2 regions of the Mesorhizobium sp. MC2-1-1 genome follow, and region 1 is predicted to be linked to the other one. Evidence: predicted binding sites of a transcription regulator. Region 1 holds the regulator's gene; the other holds the start of a gene.
What was found. Region 1 encodes LexA, which represses DNA repair genes until DNA is damaged. Its sites were predicted from a motif close to TGTTCNNNNTGTGTTCNG; they were not measured.
Positions count from the first base shown of each region.

Region 2: ACR64R_RS22755 (DNA recombination protein RmuC) is a predicted target of LexA. The motif match lies at 2,453-2,470, and genes of this name have one in related genera.

Region 1 is NZ_CP195205.1:1,771,347-1,779,230, reverse strand. Features, by position in the region: gene gltA (citrate synthase) at 1-367, opposite strand, end outside; gene gltX (glutamate--tRNA ligase) at 549-1,973, opposite strand; gene ACR64R_RS08980 (ComEC/Rec2 family competence protein) at 2,311-4,551, shown strand; gene lexA (transcriptional repressor LexA) at 4,545-5,279, opposite strand; gene kynU (kynureninase) at 5,730-6,977, shown strand; gene ACR64R_RS08965 (alpha/beta hydrolase) at 7,040-7,870, shown strand; gene ACR64R_RS08960 (molybdopterin molybdotransferase MoeA) at 7,880-7,884, opposite strand, start outside.
Region 2 is NZ_CP195205.1:4,576,334-4,584,217, reverse strand. Features, by position in the region: gene truA (tRNA pseudouridine(38-40) synthase TruA) at 1-349, opposite strand, end outside; gene ACR64R_RS22770 (GNAT family N-acetyltransferase) at 374-880, opposite strand; gene fmt (methionyl-tRNA formyltransferase) at 877-1,812, opposite strand; gene def (peptide deformylase) at 1,869-2,399, opposite strand; gene ACR64R_RS22755 (DNA recombination protein RmuC) at 2,503-3,756, shown strand; gene ACR64R_RS22750 (GFA family protein) at 3,788-4,192, opposite strand; gene ACR64R_RS22745 (cation diffusion facilitator family transporter) at 4,228-5,187, opposite strand; gene ACR64R_RS22740 (transglutaminase-like domain-containing protein) at 5,312-6,121, opposite strand; gene ACR64R_RS22735 (hypothetical protein) at 6,332-6,457, shown strand; gene sugE (quaternary ammonium compound efflux SMR transporter SugE) at 6,654-6,968, shown strand; gene ACR64R_RS22725 (DUF6481 family protein) at 7,042-7,470, opposite strand; gene ACR64R_RS22720 (LLM class flavin-dependent oxidoreductase) at 7,702-7,884, shown strand, end outside.

The DNA.
Region 1 (7,884 bases):
GCGTCACGCGATAGTCGAAGTCGTCCTTCTGCGCCTTGGTCGGCAGTTCGCCGTAGAGCAGCAGGTAGCAGACCTCGAGGAAGTCGCCATGCTCCGCGAGCTGGTCGATAGGGTAGCCGCGATGCAAGAGAATGCCGGCATCGCCGTCGATGAAGGTGATCGCCGATTCGCAGCTCGCGGTCGAGGTGAAGCCCGGATCGTAAGTGAAGGCGCCGGTGGTGCTGTAGAGCGAGCCGATGTCGATGACGTCAGGTCCGACCGAGCCGCTTCGCACCTTGAATTCGTGCGTCTTGCCGGCAAGCTCAAGCTTCGCGGTCGGCTGGCTCGTTTTGCCGGCCAACTCCAGTTTTGTCGCCGCTTCGCTCATTGCAAACTCCTTTTTGTTTCCTCATGCCGGCAAGGCAAATTCCTGCAAACGACACGTCGAAGTCACCGAATGCGCGAACTCGCCACCGCATTTTAGGAGGTGCGTGCCAGATTGGGCCAAGGCCTAATGTTGCACTGCGAAACACACCTTTCAATGCCAATCTTCTTGGGCCAGTCCGCTCCTAATCGATTTGATCTTCTATGCGGGCCAGGCTTTCCTGGCGGCCCAGCACGGCAAGCACGTCGAACACGCCGGGGGAGGTGCTACGGCCGGTCAGGGCCGCCCGGAGCGGCTGTGCCACGGCGCCGAGCTTATACCCACCGGCCTGCGCGAACGCACGGATCGAAGCCTCTGCCGAGGCGGCGCTCCATTCGCCCTGGACAGAAGACAATGCGCCATGCGCGCCGCGCAAAATCGCGCGCGCCTCGGCATTGAGCAAGCTCGCCGCCTTCTCGTCCAGCGGTAACGGTCGCTCGGCGAACAGGAAAGCCGCGCCATCGACCAACTCTACCAAAGTCTTTGCCCGCTCCTTGAGACCGGGCATGGCGGCAAGCAGTTGCGCCTTGCGCTTGTCGTCGAGCTTTGCCGCAAACGCGGGCCCGCCTTCGAGATAGGGCAAGGTGGCGACGAAGATGTCGAACAACGCATGATCGTCCATCTTGCGCATATGGACGCCGTTCAGCGCCTCGAGCTTGGCGAAGTCGAAGCGGGCCGCGCCCTTGTTGACGTCGCCGATGTCGAACCAGGCGATCATGTCCTTGATCGACATCACCTCGTCGTCGCCATGGCTCCAGCCGAGCCTGGCCAGATAGTTGAGCAGAGCTTCCGGCAGATAACCCATGGCGCGATAGGCCTCGACGCCCAGCGCGCCGTGCCGCTTCGACAGCTTGGCGCCGTCGGCGCCGTGGATCAGCGGGATGTGCGACATCGACGGCACCGACCAGCCCATGGCATTGTAGATCACCGTCTGGCGCGCGGCGTTGGTCAGGTGATCGTCGCCGCGGATGATATGGGTGACGCCCATGTCATGGTCGTCGACGACGACGGCATGCATGTAGGTCGGGACGCCGTCGGAACGAAGGATGATAAAGTCGTCGAGATCCTTGTTCGGGAAGCGAACCTCGCCCTGCACGCGATCATGCACGACCGTCACGCCCTCGGTCGGCGCCTTGATGCGGATGGCGCCCTTGACGCCTGCAGGCGCCTCGGACGCATCGCGGTCGCGCCACTGGCCGTTGTAGCGAGGCGGCAGGCCCTTGGCGCGAGCCGCCTCGCGCATCGCCTCGAGCTCTGCCGGCGTCTCATAGGCGTAATAGGCCTTGCCCATTCGCACGAGCTCCTCAGCCACCTCCCGATGGCGCGGCGCGCGCTGGAACTGCGAAACGGCCTCGCCGTCCCAGGAGAGGCCGAGCCAGGTCAGTCCGTCGAGAATGGCCGCCGTGGCCGCCTCCGTGGAGCGTTCGCGGTCGGTGTCTTCGATGCGCAGCAGCATTTGGCCGCCTGTGTGCCTGGCGTAGAGCCAATTGAACAGCGCGGTGCGGGCCCCGCCGATATGCAGGTAGCCTGTGGGCGAGGGGGCAAAACGGGTGACGACCTTGTCGGACATGGAACTCTCGAAGAAGCACTGAAGAAATGCATGTTTCGCGCTGACTTCCACGCGACCGGCGTTCATGTAGCATAGGGCGTCTGGGGCGCAAGGGGCAGACCCGATGGCTGGACGTGGCCGGGGCGCGGAAGAGGGCGGGGAAACGACAGCAGGCGTCAGCGAGCGCCTGATGTTCGCTCGCGCCATATCGGCCGAAGCGGCGCCGTTGCCGGTTCCGGAACCCCATCCGCCGGCGGAGCTTCCGTCGTCCGGCGACGGTGCGTGGCGGCCAGTTTCGCCTTCGGCCGAGGCACTCGGAGGACTCCGCAGACAACTTGGCCGGGCGTCGTTCTCCGCGATGCGCCAAAGCATCGTCGACGCCGCCGCGACCGAGCTCGATCGTGGCGTTGCCTTCCTGCTGGTGCCGGTCTTCCTTGCCGCCGGCGTGATCTATTACTTTTCGCTGAGCACTGAGCCGGACCTCTACAGGCCGATGGCGGCGGTGGCTCTGATGGCCGTATGCGCGACGGTCTCGCGCTCCTGGCAGAGAACGCACCTGACCTTCATGGCAGCGCTTTTCTGCGCCCTGGGCTTTCTGGCCGCCAAGGTGGAAACCTGGCGAATGGCAACCCCGATGCTGGGGTCAGAAATCCAGACGCGGCTGACCGGCCGCCTCATCGTCGCCGAGACATTGGCCAACGGCCGTGTCCGGCTGACCATCGATCTGATTTCCACGGAGCATCCGAAGCTGCGCTACGCACCGGATCGCGTCAGGCTCTCGGCGCGCAGGATTCCGCCCGACATGACGGCAGGGTCGATACTGACCGGCTATGTGAAGCTGCTGCCGCCAACAGGCCCGGTTCGGCCCGAAAGCTATGACTATTCCTTCGACAGCTATTTTAGCGGCATTGGCGCAAGCGGCTTTTTCCTGGGCGATCCAAAGCTGATTGCGCCGACGCCGGCCGCATCGACGGAGGCACCCTTCGGCGCGCGCGTTGCATCGGCCATAGAAAACGCGCGCGAAGGCATAGCCGATCACATAAGGAGCGCCATCGGCGGGTCCGAAGGCGAGATCGCGGCGGCGCTGATAGTCGGCGTGCGCGCCGGGATTCCGGAGGCGATCAACGAGTCGATGCGGCGGACCGGCATCTATCACATCATCTCGATCTCCGGTCTCCACATGGCGCTGGTCGCCGGCACGATCATGGTGCTGTTGCGAGGTGCCTTCGCGCTGTTTCCCGATTTCTCGTCGCGCCGGCCGGTGAAGAAATATGCCGCTGCAATCGCGCTGCTCTCGATCGCCTGCTACCTCGTGATCTCCGGTATCGTGGTGGCGGCCGAGCGAAGCTTCATCATGCTGGCGGTCATGCTTGTCGCCGTGCTCTTCGACCGCGCGGCGCTGACGATGCGAAACCTGGCGATCTCGGCCATCGCCGTCATCCTCGTCTCGCCGCATGAAGTGGTCGGCCCGAGCTTCCAGATGTCTTTCGCCGCCACTGCTGCGCTCGTCGGCGCCTATGCCGGCTTTGCCGACTACCGCGCCGGCAAAACGACCACGCCGCCGGCAAGGCGCTCGTTTGTCGGCTTCGTCTCTCGAAAACTGGCGGTTGGAGTGGGTGGAGCCGCGATTACCTCGCTTGTCGCGGGCAGCGCGACATTGCTGTTCGCAATCTGGCACTTCCAGCGTGTGTCGCCGCTCAGCTTGCTGGCCAATCTGGCGGTCATGCCGATCGTCTCTCTGATCGTCATGCCGTTCGCCGTGCTTAGCGCACTGGCCATGCCCTTCGGCTTTGACGGTCCTTTTCTCTATGTGATGGGCAAGGGGCTCACCGCGATGATAGCCATCTCGGCATGGATTTCCGAGCGCTCGCCGGTCGATGCCGTCGGGCTTATCTCGATCCAGTCCGTGCTGCTAGCAACCATCGCGCTCGTCATCGCAACCATGGCCACCACCTGGCTGAGGCTAGCCGCCGTTCCGTTCGCGCTCGCCGCGCTGCTGGCCATCCCGCATGTCCGAACGCCTGATGTGCTCATTTCAGAGGATGCCCATCTGGTGGCAATGCCGATCGGCGGCGGAGAGCTTGCCATCAACCGCGAACGCTCCAATGAGTTCACCACCGACAATTGGAAACGGGCGCTGAAAGCCGAGCAAATCGTGCCGCCGGAGACATTCGCCAACGGGGCGCTCGACATCGCCGACCCCGTCGACCTGCCGGCGGGCTCGCCCTTCTACTGTATCGGCGATCTCTGCATCGGCCGGTATCCTTCCGGCGCGATCGTGGCGCTCGCCGAGACCCGAGACAACGCCCGGTCGGCCTGCGGGTTCGCGGACCTCATCGTCATCAACGACGCCACGGCCTACAACCCATGCCGCGATCCGCGCGTGCTCGTCGTCACCAAACGGCAACTGGCGCGCGGCGGCAGCGCCGCCATCTTCTTCGATCCGCAATCGGCAACCGCGCGGCCGGCCATCAGCTACGCGGTCCAAGAACCGTATCGGCCATGGCACGAGCAGCGGAAATACGCGCGCGAGGCGAGGGGGCTGCCTCCGTACAAGCGACAGGAAAAAGCGAACATCAAACCGGCGCCCACTCAGTAACGCCGGATCAGCCCGACCAGCTTGCCCTGAACCTTTACCCGATCCGGTCCGAATATCCGGGTCTCATAGGCCGGGTTGGCCGCCTCGAGCGCGATCGAGGCGCCCTTGCGGCGGAAGCGCTTGAGCGTCGCTTCCTCGTCGTCGACCAGCGCCACCACGATCTCGCCCGGGCTTGCCGTGTTGGCGTTGCGGATGATAACGGTGTCGCCGTCGAAGATGCCGGCCTCGATCATCGAGTCGCCCTTGACCTCCAGCGCATAATGCTCGCCGCCGGTGATCATGTCCGGGGGCACAGTGATCGAATGCGTCTGGTGCTGGATGGCGTCGATCGGCACACCGGCGGCGATGCGGCCCATAACCGGGATGGAAACGGCCGAAGTGGATTCATCGTCATTGCTGGGCGTCGGCGTGCGCGACGGCGTCGCCGGCTTGACCTGTCGACCGAGATTGCCCTGGCCCCCCTGGATGACGCTAGGCGAAAACTTCTTAGCGGCATTCAAGCCAGGCGCGATCGAGTCGGGAAGCCGCAAGACCTCCAATGCGCGCGCCCGGTTCGGCAGCCGGCGAATGAAACCGCGCTCTTCCAGCGCCGTGATCAGACGGTGGATGCCGGACTTCGAGGCGAGGTCGAGCGCCTCCTTCATCTCGTCGAAGGATGGAGGAATCCCGCTCTCCTTCAGGCGTTCATGGATGAACATCAGGAGTTCATGTTGTTTGCGCGTCAGCATCGGCGGCCCCCACGGGTTCTGAAACCAGAATCAGAAAAACAAACCCAGAACAAACACTATCTGTTCCAGTTGTGTTCCGCAACCGTTTAAAGTTTAGTGAATTTGTTAGGACCGCCGAAACAATGTTGCATCCGAGGGGCCTTGGCCGCTACCTGTAGCGCAGTGGCATTGATTCCGCTCGAATTTGCAGCCTTGCTTAAATGGGAACAGCGGGTGGCGGCATCACGGAAGTGCCGGGTGCGATCGCGCATACATCGATTGCGCATGCCGCACCGTGAACGAAACGAACCCAAAATGCCAACGTCGGCGATTTGCCGGTTCACGGTTCTCGCCCTCCATGGACCAGCTAACACAGGACGAAAGGTTCTTGCCCGGACGCCGACGGTGGTGAGACAACCGCTCTTGGCCAGCCGTGAGCGGCGGGCATTCCGAAATGTAGGCGGTAGCATAATGGGGGGAATTCCTGATCTCGCCGAGATCGAGGCTATGGACGCAGCAGATCCGCTGCGTGCCTTGCGCGATCAATTCGTCCTGCCGGAAGGGGTGATCTATCTCGACGGGAATTCGTTGGGAGCCGCTCCACACGCCGCATTCGAGGAACTGCGCAAAGCAGCTAACGAGGAGTGGGCGCATGACCTCATTCGTGCCTGGAACAAGGATGGATGGTTCGACATGCCGGTCGAACTGGGCGACCAGCTCGGGCGGCTGATCGGCGCGGCGCCTGGCCAGACCGTGGTCTGCGACACCACGTCGATCAACATCTACAAGGTGCTGCATGCGGCGATGGCGATGCGGCCGGGCCGAACCGTGATCGTTGCCGAGGGCGACAGTTTTCCGACCGATCTCTATATGGCCGAAGGCGTGGCCTCGACCGGAAAGAACACCGTCCTGCGCCTGGCCGGCGTGCACGCGCCAACCATCGAGGAACTGATCGACGAAAGCACCGCGGTGGTGCTGGTCAACCACGTCAACTACAAGTCCGGCGAGTTGCGCGACATGGCGGCGCTCACGCGCAAGGCGCATGACGCCGGTGCGCTGATCGTATGGGATCTGTGTCACAGCGCGGGGGCCATGCCGGTTGAACTTGACAGGGCGAACGCCGATTTCGCGGTCGGCTGCACCTATAAATATCTCAACGGGGGGCCAGGTTCACCCGCGTTCATCTATGCGGCCGAGCGGCATCTTGCCGATGTGCAGCAGCCCCTCAGCGGGTGGTGGGGCCACGCGCGGCCGTTCGCCTTCGAGCAAGCCTATGCGCCGGACACCGGCATCCGTCGGTTCCTGTGCGGCACGCAGCCGGTCCTGTCGATGCGCACGCTGAAGGGCGCGCTCGACGTCTGGAACGGCGTCGACCTGGCGATGGTGAGAAGGAAGAGCACCGCGCTGGCCGATCTGTTCATCGAACTCGTCGAGGCAAGATGCGGAGGTTACGATCTTACTCTCGAAAGTACCCGCGACGGCGCCAAACGCGGCAGCCAGATTTCATTCATTCACCCGCATGGCTACCGGATCATGCAGGCCCTGATCGAACGCGGCGTGATCGGCGATTTTCGGGCGCCGTCGACCATGCGCTTCGGCTTCACGCCACTCTATGTCGGCTACAGCGACGTGTGGCGCGCCGTGGAGGTGCTCGCCGACATACTGCGAAGCGGCGCCTGGCGAGAGGCGCGCTTCGCCGTCAAGGCCACCGTCACCTGAGTCTTGGGTCGGCGATGCCATGAGAAGCCAATCAAAGTTGACCTGACCGCGGGAGGGGCCCTGTGCTCGAACACCGTATTGCCGACTGGAACGACGCCTATGCCAACGGCGCGAACATCGCCGGCGGCGATCGTTGGCCGGCGGCGTGGGACCAGCCGGCGCAGGCATTTCGCGAAGAGTTGCTGACCCAGGGCAGGGCGCGGCTCGACATCGCCTATGGCGAAGCGCCGCGCAACCAGCTCGATCTGTTTCTACCGCCAGCGACGCCAAAGGGGCTCGTCGTGTTCATCCACGGCGGCTATTGGATGGGGTCGGGCCGAGAGTCCTGGTCGCATCTGGCCGGAGGCGCGGTCGGCCGAGGCTTTGCCGTCGCAATGCCCTCCTACACGCTATGCCCGAAGATCAGGATCAGCGGCATCGTCGGCGAAGCCTCGGTCGCGATCGAGAGGGCGGCAGCCATGGTCGATGGTCCGCTGATGCTGGCCGGGCACTCGGCCGGCGGACATCTCGTCAGCCGGATGGTGACCGCGACATCGCCGCTCTCGCCCGACGTGGCGCGGCGCATACGCCAGGTCATTTCGATTTCAGGCCTGCACGACCTTCGGCCTCTGATGCTCACCGCGCTGAACGAGACCCTCAATATCGACGAGCACGAAGCGTCGGCCGAAAGCCCTGCATTGCTGCGGCCCCGGAATGGAATCCGCATCACCTGTTGGGCCGGCGGCGGCGAGCGTTCGGAATTCCTGCGCCAGAGCGCGTTGCTTGCCAATATCTGGACCGGGCTTGGTGCCGCCACAGCTTCGGTGGTCGAGCCGGATCGGCATCATTTCAGTGTCGTCGACGGTCTTGTCGATCCCGCTCATCCCCTGACCCGTACGCTCGTCGATGAATGAGGATCGGCTTCAGC
Region 2 (7,884 bases), 2.8 Mb from region 1:
TGCGGTAGAGATAGTGGCGGCCGGTGGCCGAAAAGCGCGCGTCAAAATCGTCGTCGGCAACAGCCGCCATCAGGATGGCGATGCGCGCGCCGGCCGCCTGCAGATGGGCGTTCACGGCATCGCGCACCTTGTCGCCCGGCCACGCTTTGGCGAGATCGACATGCGCCACCTGGGCGGTGGCGTGCACGCCGGCATCGGTGCGGCCGGCGGCACGTATTCTCACCTCTTCGCCGCAGAACTTCCCGATCGCCTGCTCGATCGCCTGCTGCACCGAGGGCTGGTCGGCCTGATGCTGCCAGCCGGCGAATTGGCTGCCGTCATACTCGATATCGAGCCGAAAACGCGGCATGCTCTGCGTTCTTTCGCGCTCGCCTCAAGCGGCGAGCGCCGTGAAGGCGGAAGCGTAGACCAGCCTGCCGGTTTCGGGCGCGTCGCTCCAGGCCAGCGCCTGCAGCGCCTCGCCCTGGTACTCGCTCTCGAACTTCGCCGCTCGGGCGTGGCTGTAGCCGAAGCGGCCGTAATAGGCCGGATCGCCCAGCACCACGGCAAGCTGCTCGCCCAATTCCTTGAGGCGGATATGCGCCTCGCGGATCAGCGCGCCGCCGATGCCGGTGCCGTGGAAGGAGGGTTCCACCGCCAGCGGCGCCAGCGCGACAGCCGCGAAGCGCCTGCCGCCATTTTGCACGTAAAGCCTGGAAAACAGGATGTGGCCGACAACCTGGCCGTCTTCCTCGGCAACCAATTCGACGACGGCATCGCCGCCTGTGACCAGAGCATCGACCAGGCCGGCTTCCGCCTGCTGGCCAAAGGCATGCTCCTCAACGAGGCGGATCGCCTCGCGATCCCGCGGCGTCGCCGTGCGTATCGACATCATGCTCATGTCAGTTTCGTTCCTTTTTCGATCTTGGCCCCGCGCAAAAACTCCTGCGCGGCGGCGGGCCTTCCGCCCGCCCGTTGAACTTCGACCAACCGGACCGCGCCCGACCCGCAGGCGACCGTCAGGCGGTCATCGAGAATTCCTCCCGACTCGCCGACGCCATCCGAGAGCGTCGAGCGAAGCAGTTTCAGCCGCTCCATGCGGCCGCCAATTTCGACCTCGCACCACGCGCCCGGAAAGGGCGAGAGGCCGCGAATGTGATTGTGGACTTCGCCAGAAGGCCGCGTCCAGTCTACGCGTGTCTCCGATTTATCGATCTTTCGGGCGTAGGTCACCCCTTCGGCCGCCTGCGGGGTAAATGTCAGACAATTTATCCCAAGTTGTGCGAGCGCCCGGACCATCAGCGAGGCTCCCTGCACCATCAGGCGATCATGCAATTCGCCGGCCGTCATATCGGGTTCGATGGTGCATTTTTCAACCAAGGCAACCGGTCCGGTATCCAGACCTTCTTCCATGCGCATGATCATCATGCCGGTCTCGCCGTCGCCGGCCATGATGGCGCGCTGGATGGGAGCAGCACCACGCCAGCGTGGCAAAAGCGAGGCATGGCCGTTGAGGCAGCCAAGCGTGGGCGCGTCCAGAATGGCCTTCGGCAGGAGCAGGCCATAGGCGACGACCACGGCGACCTCGGCCCGCAAGGCGGCGAAAGCCACCTGCTCCGCTTCGCCCTTCAGCGATGTGGGGGTGCGCACTTCCAGGCCCAGCCGCTCGGCCTCGCGCTGCACCGGCGAGGACGTCAGTTCCAGGCCGCGCCGTCCGGCGGCGCGCGGCGGCTGCGTGTAGACGGCCGCGATCTCATGGCCAGCCTCGGCGATGGCGCGCAAGGTCGGCACGGAAAAATCCGGCGTGCCCATGAAGATGACGCGAAGCGGCATGAGGTCCTGCGATCCTGTCTTGTCGTGGCTCCAGGGCTCGCGGGGCCTAACGGCCCTTAGCCCACCATTCGGCCGGGCGCCTTGTCCTTGGCGAGCTTCTTGAACTTCTTGACCACCATGTCGCGCTTCAGCTTCGAGATGTGGTCGATGAAGAGCACGCCGTTGAGATGGTCGATCTCATGCTGCAGGCAGGTTGCCATCAGACCCTCGGCCTGCATCTCCTGCAGCTTGGCGTCGCGGTCGAGATATTTTACTCGCACGGAAGCCGGGCGCTCGACCTCGGCATAGTAATCGGGGATCGACAGGCAGCCTTCCTCATAGACGGAGCGCTGGTCGGAGCTTCCCAGGATTTCGGGGTTGATGAAGACATGCGGCGCCGGCGGCTCGCCTTCCTTGGCAAGGTCGATGACCAGCATGCGCAGCGGCTCGCCGATCTGGATCGCCGCCAGACCGATGCCCGGCGCGTCATACATGGTCTCCAGCATGTCGTCGGCGAGCTTGCGCAAGGGCGCGTCGACGCGCTCGACCGGCTTGGACAGCTGGCGCAGGACGGGATCGGGGAGAATGATGAGCGGCTTGATCGACATGGCGTCTCACCTAAGACGTCGGTGGAAAAGCGTCAACCGGTGTGGAATCGGCTCGTTCACGTTTTGATCTGTGCCAGGCGACCGAATCGGTTATGCTGGCCTCATGAACGACATGACCACAATCCTTTCGCAACCGATCGCGCGGCTCGGCGCCTCAACGATCACGCTCGGCCAGGTGCTGGGTTTCGGCGCGTTGCTGCTGGTGGTGCTGTTTGTGGGATTGGCCGTCGCCTTGTTGCGCGCGGGCAGGGCGCGCGCGGTGGCCGCGGCGGAAGCTGCCGACCATGCCCGGGACACCGAGGCGCGCATCGCCGACGTCCTGCGGTCGCAGGCCGAGATGCACGGACGCATGGGAGCGATCGCCGAGGTGTTCGGCACGCGGCAAGCCGAGCTTACCCAGTCGCTGGGACAGCGGCTCGACGCCATGACCGGCCGCCTCGGCCAGACCATGGCCGAACAGACCAAGTCGACGCATGAGAGCCTGGCCAAGCTGCAGGAGCGGCTGGCGGTGATCGACACCGCGCAGGGCAACATCCAGTCGCTCGCCGGCCAGGTGGTGCAATTGCAGGCGATCCTCTCCAACAAGCAGACGCGCGGCGCCTTCGGCCAGTCGCGCATGGAAGCCATCGTCGCCGACGGGCTGCCGCATGGCGCCTATGAATTCCAGGCCAGCCTCTCCAACGGCAGCCGGCCCGACTGCCTGGTGCGGATGCCAAACGGCGCGCCGATGCTCGCCATCGACGCCAAGTTCCCGCTGGAAGCGTGGAACGCCATCCGCGCCGCCGAGGGCGCCGACATGCAGAAGGTGGCGGCGCAGTCCTTCCGGCGCGACATCGAGGTGCATATACGCGATATCGCCGAAAAGTACCTGATCCAGGGCGAGACCCAGGACACCGCCTTCATGTTCGTGCCGTCGGAGTCCGTATTCGCCGAGATCCACGAGAATTTCGAGGCGGTGGTGCAGAAGGCGCACCGCGCCCGCGTCGTCATCGTCTCGCCCTCGCTCCTGATGCTGTCCATCCAGGTGATCCAGTCGATCCTCAAAGACGCACGCATGCGCGAGCAGGCGCATCTGATCCAGGGCGAGGTCATCCGGCTGATGGAGGATGTGGGCCGGGTCGACGAGCGCGTGCGCCGGCTGCAGACCCATTTCGGCCAGGCGGCCAAGGACATCGACGACATCCTGGTCTCCACATCGAAGGTCACCAAGCGCGGCCAGAAGATCGAGGCGCTGGAATTCGCGGAGGGCGAGACCGAGGCCATGCGAAGTGCGGCGCCAAAGGCCGAAGGCGGCGCGAGGGTGGCCGATTCAAAGACAGGGCAGTTGAGGCTCCGGGTCGTCGAGGGCGACGAGTAGGTCGTCGCGCCAGCGAGCCGATCCGACGGCGCTACTGCTCTTCCGTCGTCGTCATGCCTTCGAATTCCGGAAGCCAGTGCAGGGCCGACCGGTGCCATTTCTGCTGTCTCGGGACCAAATCCTGACGCTGCCTTGCGGTCCCGACCCTGACGCCATAGACCTTCGGGCCGTCGCCGACCGACGTCGCGTAAAGATGCGAGCCGCAGTCGGCGCAAAAGGCCTGGGCGCGCCTGGCGCCGCTTGCCACGACCTTGATATAGATCTTCGGCGCGCCCCTGGTGATCCTGTAGTCGCTTTCCGGCGCCGGAACCGTCACCCGAAAGGCCGTGCCGGTCAGTTGCTGGCAGTCGGTGCAATGGCAGATCGAGGTCTTTTCCGGATCGACTTCCGCCTCATAAGCGATTGCGCCGCAATGGCATCCGCCGTCGATCTTCATCGGCCTTCCTCCTCAGTAAGCTTGCTGACTTGAACCTATCGCTCCCCCGAGGCCTCGGCGATGGCCTTGCGCCGCTGCTCCCATATGCCAGTTGCCTGCGGCTTGACGAAGAGCCTTGATATCTGAGGCATTTCCCGCTTCAGCCTTGCCTCCAGGCGCTCGACGCAGGCTTCGATCTCAGGCGCGGTGAGATGATCCTCGAATTCGATGCTCAAACCCGCCACGATCTCCTCCGGTCCGATATGGACGCTCAGGATCCCGTTCGCCCGTTGCACGGCGGGATCCTGCTGGACGATCGCCAGCACCTGCTTCTGCACCTCGGGTGAGGCGGGCTCGCCCAGCAGCAGGCCCTTGCTCTCGCGCGCCAGGAAGATGGCGGTGGCGCCGAGGATGATTGCGATGCCGATCGAGCCGACGCCATCGAGTTCGGGGATTTCCAGAAATTCAGCCGATAGGATGCCGGCGAAGGCGACGACGAGCCCGAGCAGCGCGGCGCTGTCTTCGAACAGCACGGTATAGACGCTCGGATCCTTGCTCGACTGCACGGCCTGCAGCCAGCCCTGCTTGCCCTTCTGCTGCCTGAACTCCTTCAGCGCCACCAGCCATGAACTACCCTCGAACAGCAAGGAGAGGCCAAGCACGACGTAGTTGACCTTGGCGTTGACCACCGGTTCAGGCGCCATGATGTGGATGACGCCTTCATAGAAGGAGACGCCGGCGCCAAGCGCGAACACCAGGAGCGCCACGATAAGGCTCCAGAAATAGAGTTCGCGTCCGTGGCCGAGCGGGTGCGTGCGGTCGGGCGGCCGCGCGGCGCGGCGCATGCCATAGAGCAGCAGCCCGCCGTTGCCTGTGTCGACCAGCGAATGCACACCTTCCGACAGCATGGCGGACGAGCCCGTGAAGGCCGCCGCCGCGAATTTTGTCAGCGCGATCGCAAGATTGCCGGCGAGCGCGGCGTAGATCACTTTTTTCGAGCCGGCGTGGCTTGCCATCTGGTTCCTGACCCTGTCCGACACGACCGACCTTAGCGGCCGGCCGGCCGAAGCTCCACAGATATGCACAACGCGCTGACGGTCCGGTCGTTCAATGCGCAGGGTGGCTCGTGACGCGAAACTGCTATTCGACGACTTCGTCGGTCCATACTCTGAAACCGGCGAGCGTGCCCGGTCCAAAGATATGGGTCAGCGGCACATCGGCCGCGTCTCGGCCGGAAGCAATCAGGATGCGGCCGATGCGCGGCGCATTGTTGCGTGGATCAAAAGCATGCCAGCGGCCGCCGAGATAGACTTCCATCCAAGCGGCGAAATCCATCGGAGCCCAGGGCTTTGGCAGGCCGATGTCGCTGATATAGCCGGTGCAGTAACGGGTCGGGATGTTAAGCGCGCGGCAAAAGGCGACGGCGAGATGGGCAAAATCGCGGCACACGCCGTTCCGCTCGTGGTAGGCTTCCGCCGCGGTGCGCGTAGGCCGCGCATTGCCGTAGTCAAAGACGATATGGTTGTGAACGAAGTCGCAGACCGCCTGGACGCGCGGAACGCCGAGGTCGGTGTGACCAAACAACCGCCAGGCGTCGTTTGCCAGCACATCGCTCTCGCAATAGCGGCTGGGCAGCAGAAACAAGAGTGTGTCCGACGGCAGGTCGCGCACCTCGTGTTGCCAGGCCGACAGGTCACCCGTTTCGAAGGTGCCGGGATCGCGGATGACGGCATCGGTGCCAAAGGTAAAGCGTCCAGGAGGGGCGACAAGCCGATTGCACCAGTTGCCGAAGCTGTCGCGGTAGCTCTGGATCGGTACTGGCGCAGTGGAGGTCAGGAAATCCGGCCGCTCAAGATCAGAGGCGCGGGAGTAGTGGACGTTGAGCATGGCGATCAGCGGCGCCTCCTGCGGAAAGTCGAAGCTCATCTCGCAGCCGATGTGAATTCGCATTTTCTCCCTGTCCTGCTGCTTGGTCAGCTCCCGGCGAAGGCTGGGCGGATGCTGCAGCGCGAAGAAGACCATCGCACGGACCGCTACAGTTTACGAGCAAATTAGAAACCGGTTGAAAGCGCCCCGCTGTTGGCGGCCACAGGCGCTACCCTCTTGCGGTCGGGCATTTCTCTTGTTTCACTTGCACGCCCACAATCGGAGGAGCGAATCATGGCTAAAGGTGCGATGAAGGCGGGCAAGGAAGCCCGGAAGCCGAAGAAGGACGCCAAGAAGCCCGCCGCGGCCCCGGCTCCGAAGGCGCCGCCGGTCAAGGCGATGCGCATCAAGGAAAAGTAAGCGGCCCCATTCGGTCGGTCCGGCTCAATGCAGACTTTCGAACCGGCGGCATGACAATGCTGCCGGTGCTTTGTTGATCGGCAACCCGGCCGCCCCAAGTCAAGACGGCGAGGACGACCTCGCTTCCCCGACAACCAGGCCGGGACGACCCGCCACCAAGCATCACGAGCGATGCAGGAATGATGGAGTGTTTTCGATGTCCTGGATCGTTCTTTTCTTCGCCGGCCTGTTCGAGATCGGCTGGGCGATCGGCCTCAAATATACCGACGGTTTCTCCAAGCCGCTGCCAACTCTACTGACCATTGCCTCGATGATCGTCAGCCTCGGCCTGCTTGGCCTGGCGCTGAAGACGCTGCCCGTTGGCACGGCCTATGCGGTATGGACCGGCATCGGCACCGTCGGCACGGCGCTGCTCGGCATCTGGCTGCTCGGCGAACCGGCGACGGTGATCCGGATTGCGTGTATCAGCCTGATCGTCTGCGGCATCGTCGGCCTGAAGCTCGTCGCTTAAGGTCGCCAGCCGAGTGCACAAACGCGTTCAGGGCCGCTTTAGGCGACCCCGAATCATTTCCAGAAACCCGAACTTAGCGCGCGGAGAAGCCCGGAGGCGCGCGGCCGACGCGTGCCTTACGGGCGGCATAGCGTGCGTCACGCTTTGCCTTGCGCGCGGCCTCGTCGGCGAGCTCGAACGCGATGCGCTCGGCTTCCTCGGCCTCGCGGCGCCTGGCTTCCTCGGCCGCTGCTGCTTCCGCCGCAAGACGCGCCGCTTCAGCAATTGCTTCGCGTTCGGCTTTCTCCGCCGCCTCGCGAGCCAGCTTCTCCTGCTTCAGCCTGGCCTTCTCCGCTTCGCGGATCGCGCGAGCCTCGAGGATCGCCTTGCGTTCGGCCTGGCGGGCCAGCACGGCCGGGTCATCCGCCGCCGGCTTTGCCTTGAATCGCTCGAGCAGCGCCTTCTTTGCCTCGTTCGCGGCATTGCGCCGCTCGAAAATGTCTTTTTCCCTGTAGATAGCCAAGTGTACTTCCCTGCAGTCTATTCGCGACGCTTACATACGCGTGAAAGCGGCGAGTTCAAGCGCCAAAACGGTATGCCAGCCATGAAAAAAGCGGGCTTGTTGCCGCAGGGATACGGCTGGCGGAGCGCGATGCACTGTTCACAGATCGCGCCTCTGGCGGGCGGAGGGACAGACCGCTACCTCTAGCGCCAACACCTAACATCCACACGAGCACCTTCAGGATACACGCAGATGGAACTCGGTCTCTACACTTTCGCCGACGTCAGCCCGGAGCCGGGTCCCGGCGCCATCGGCCCGCATGAGCGGCTGCGCAATCTCATGGAGGAAATCGAGCTGGCCGATCAGGTCGGGCTCGACGTGTTCGGCCTCGGCGAGCATCACCGTCCCGATTATGCCGCCTCGGCGCCGGTCGTG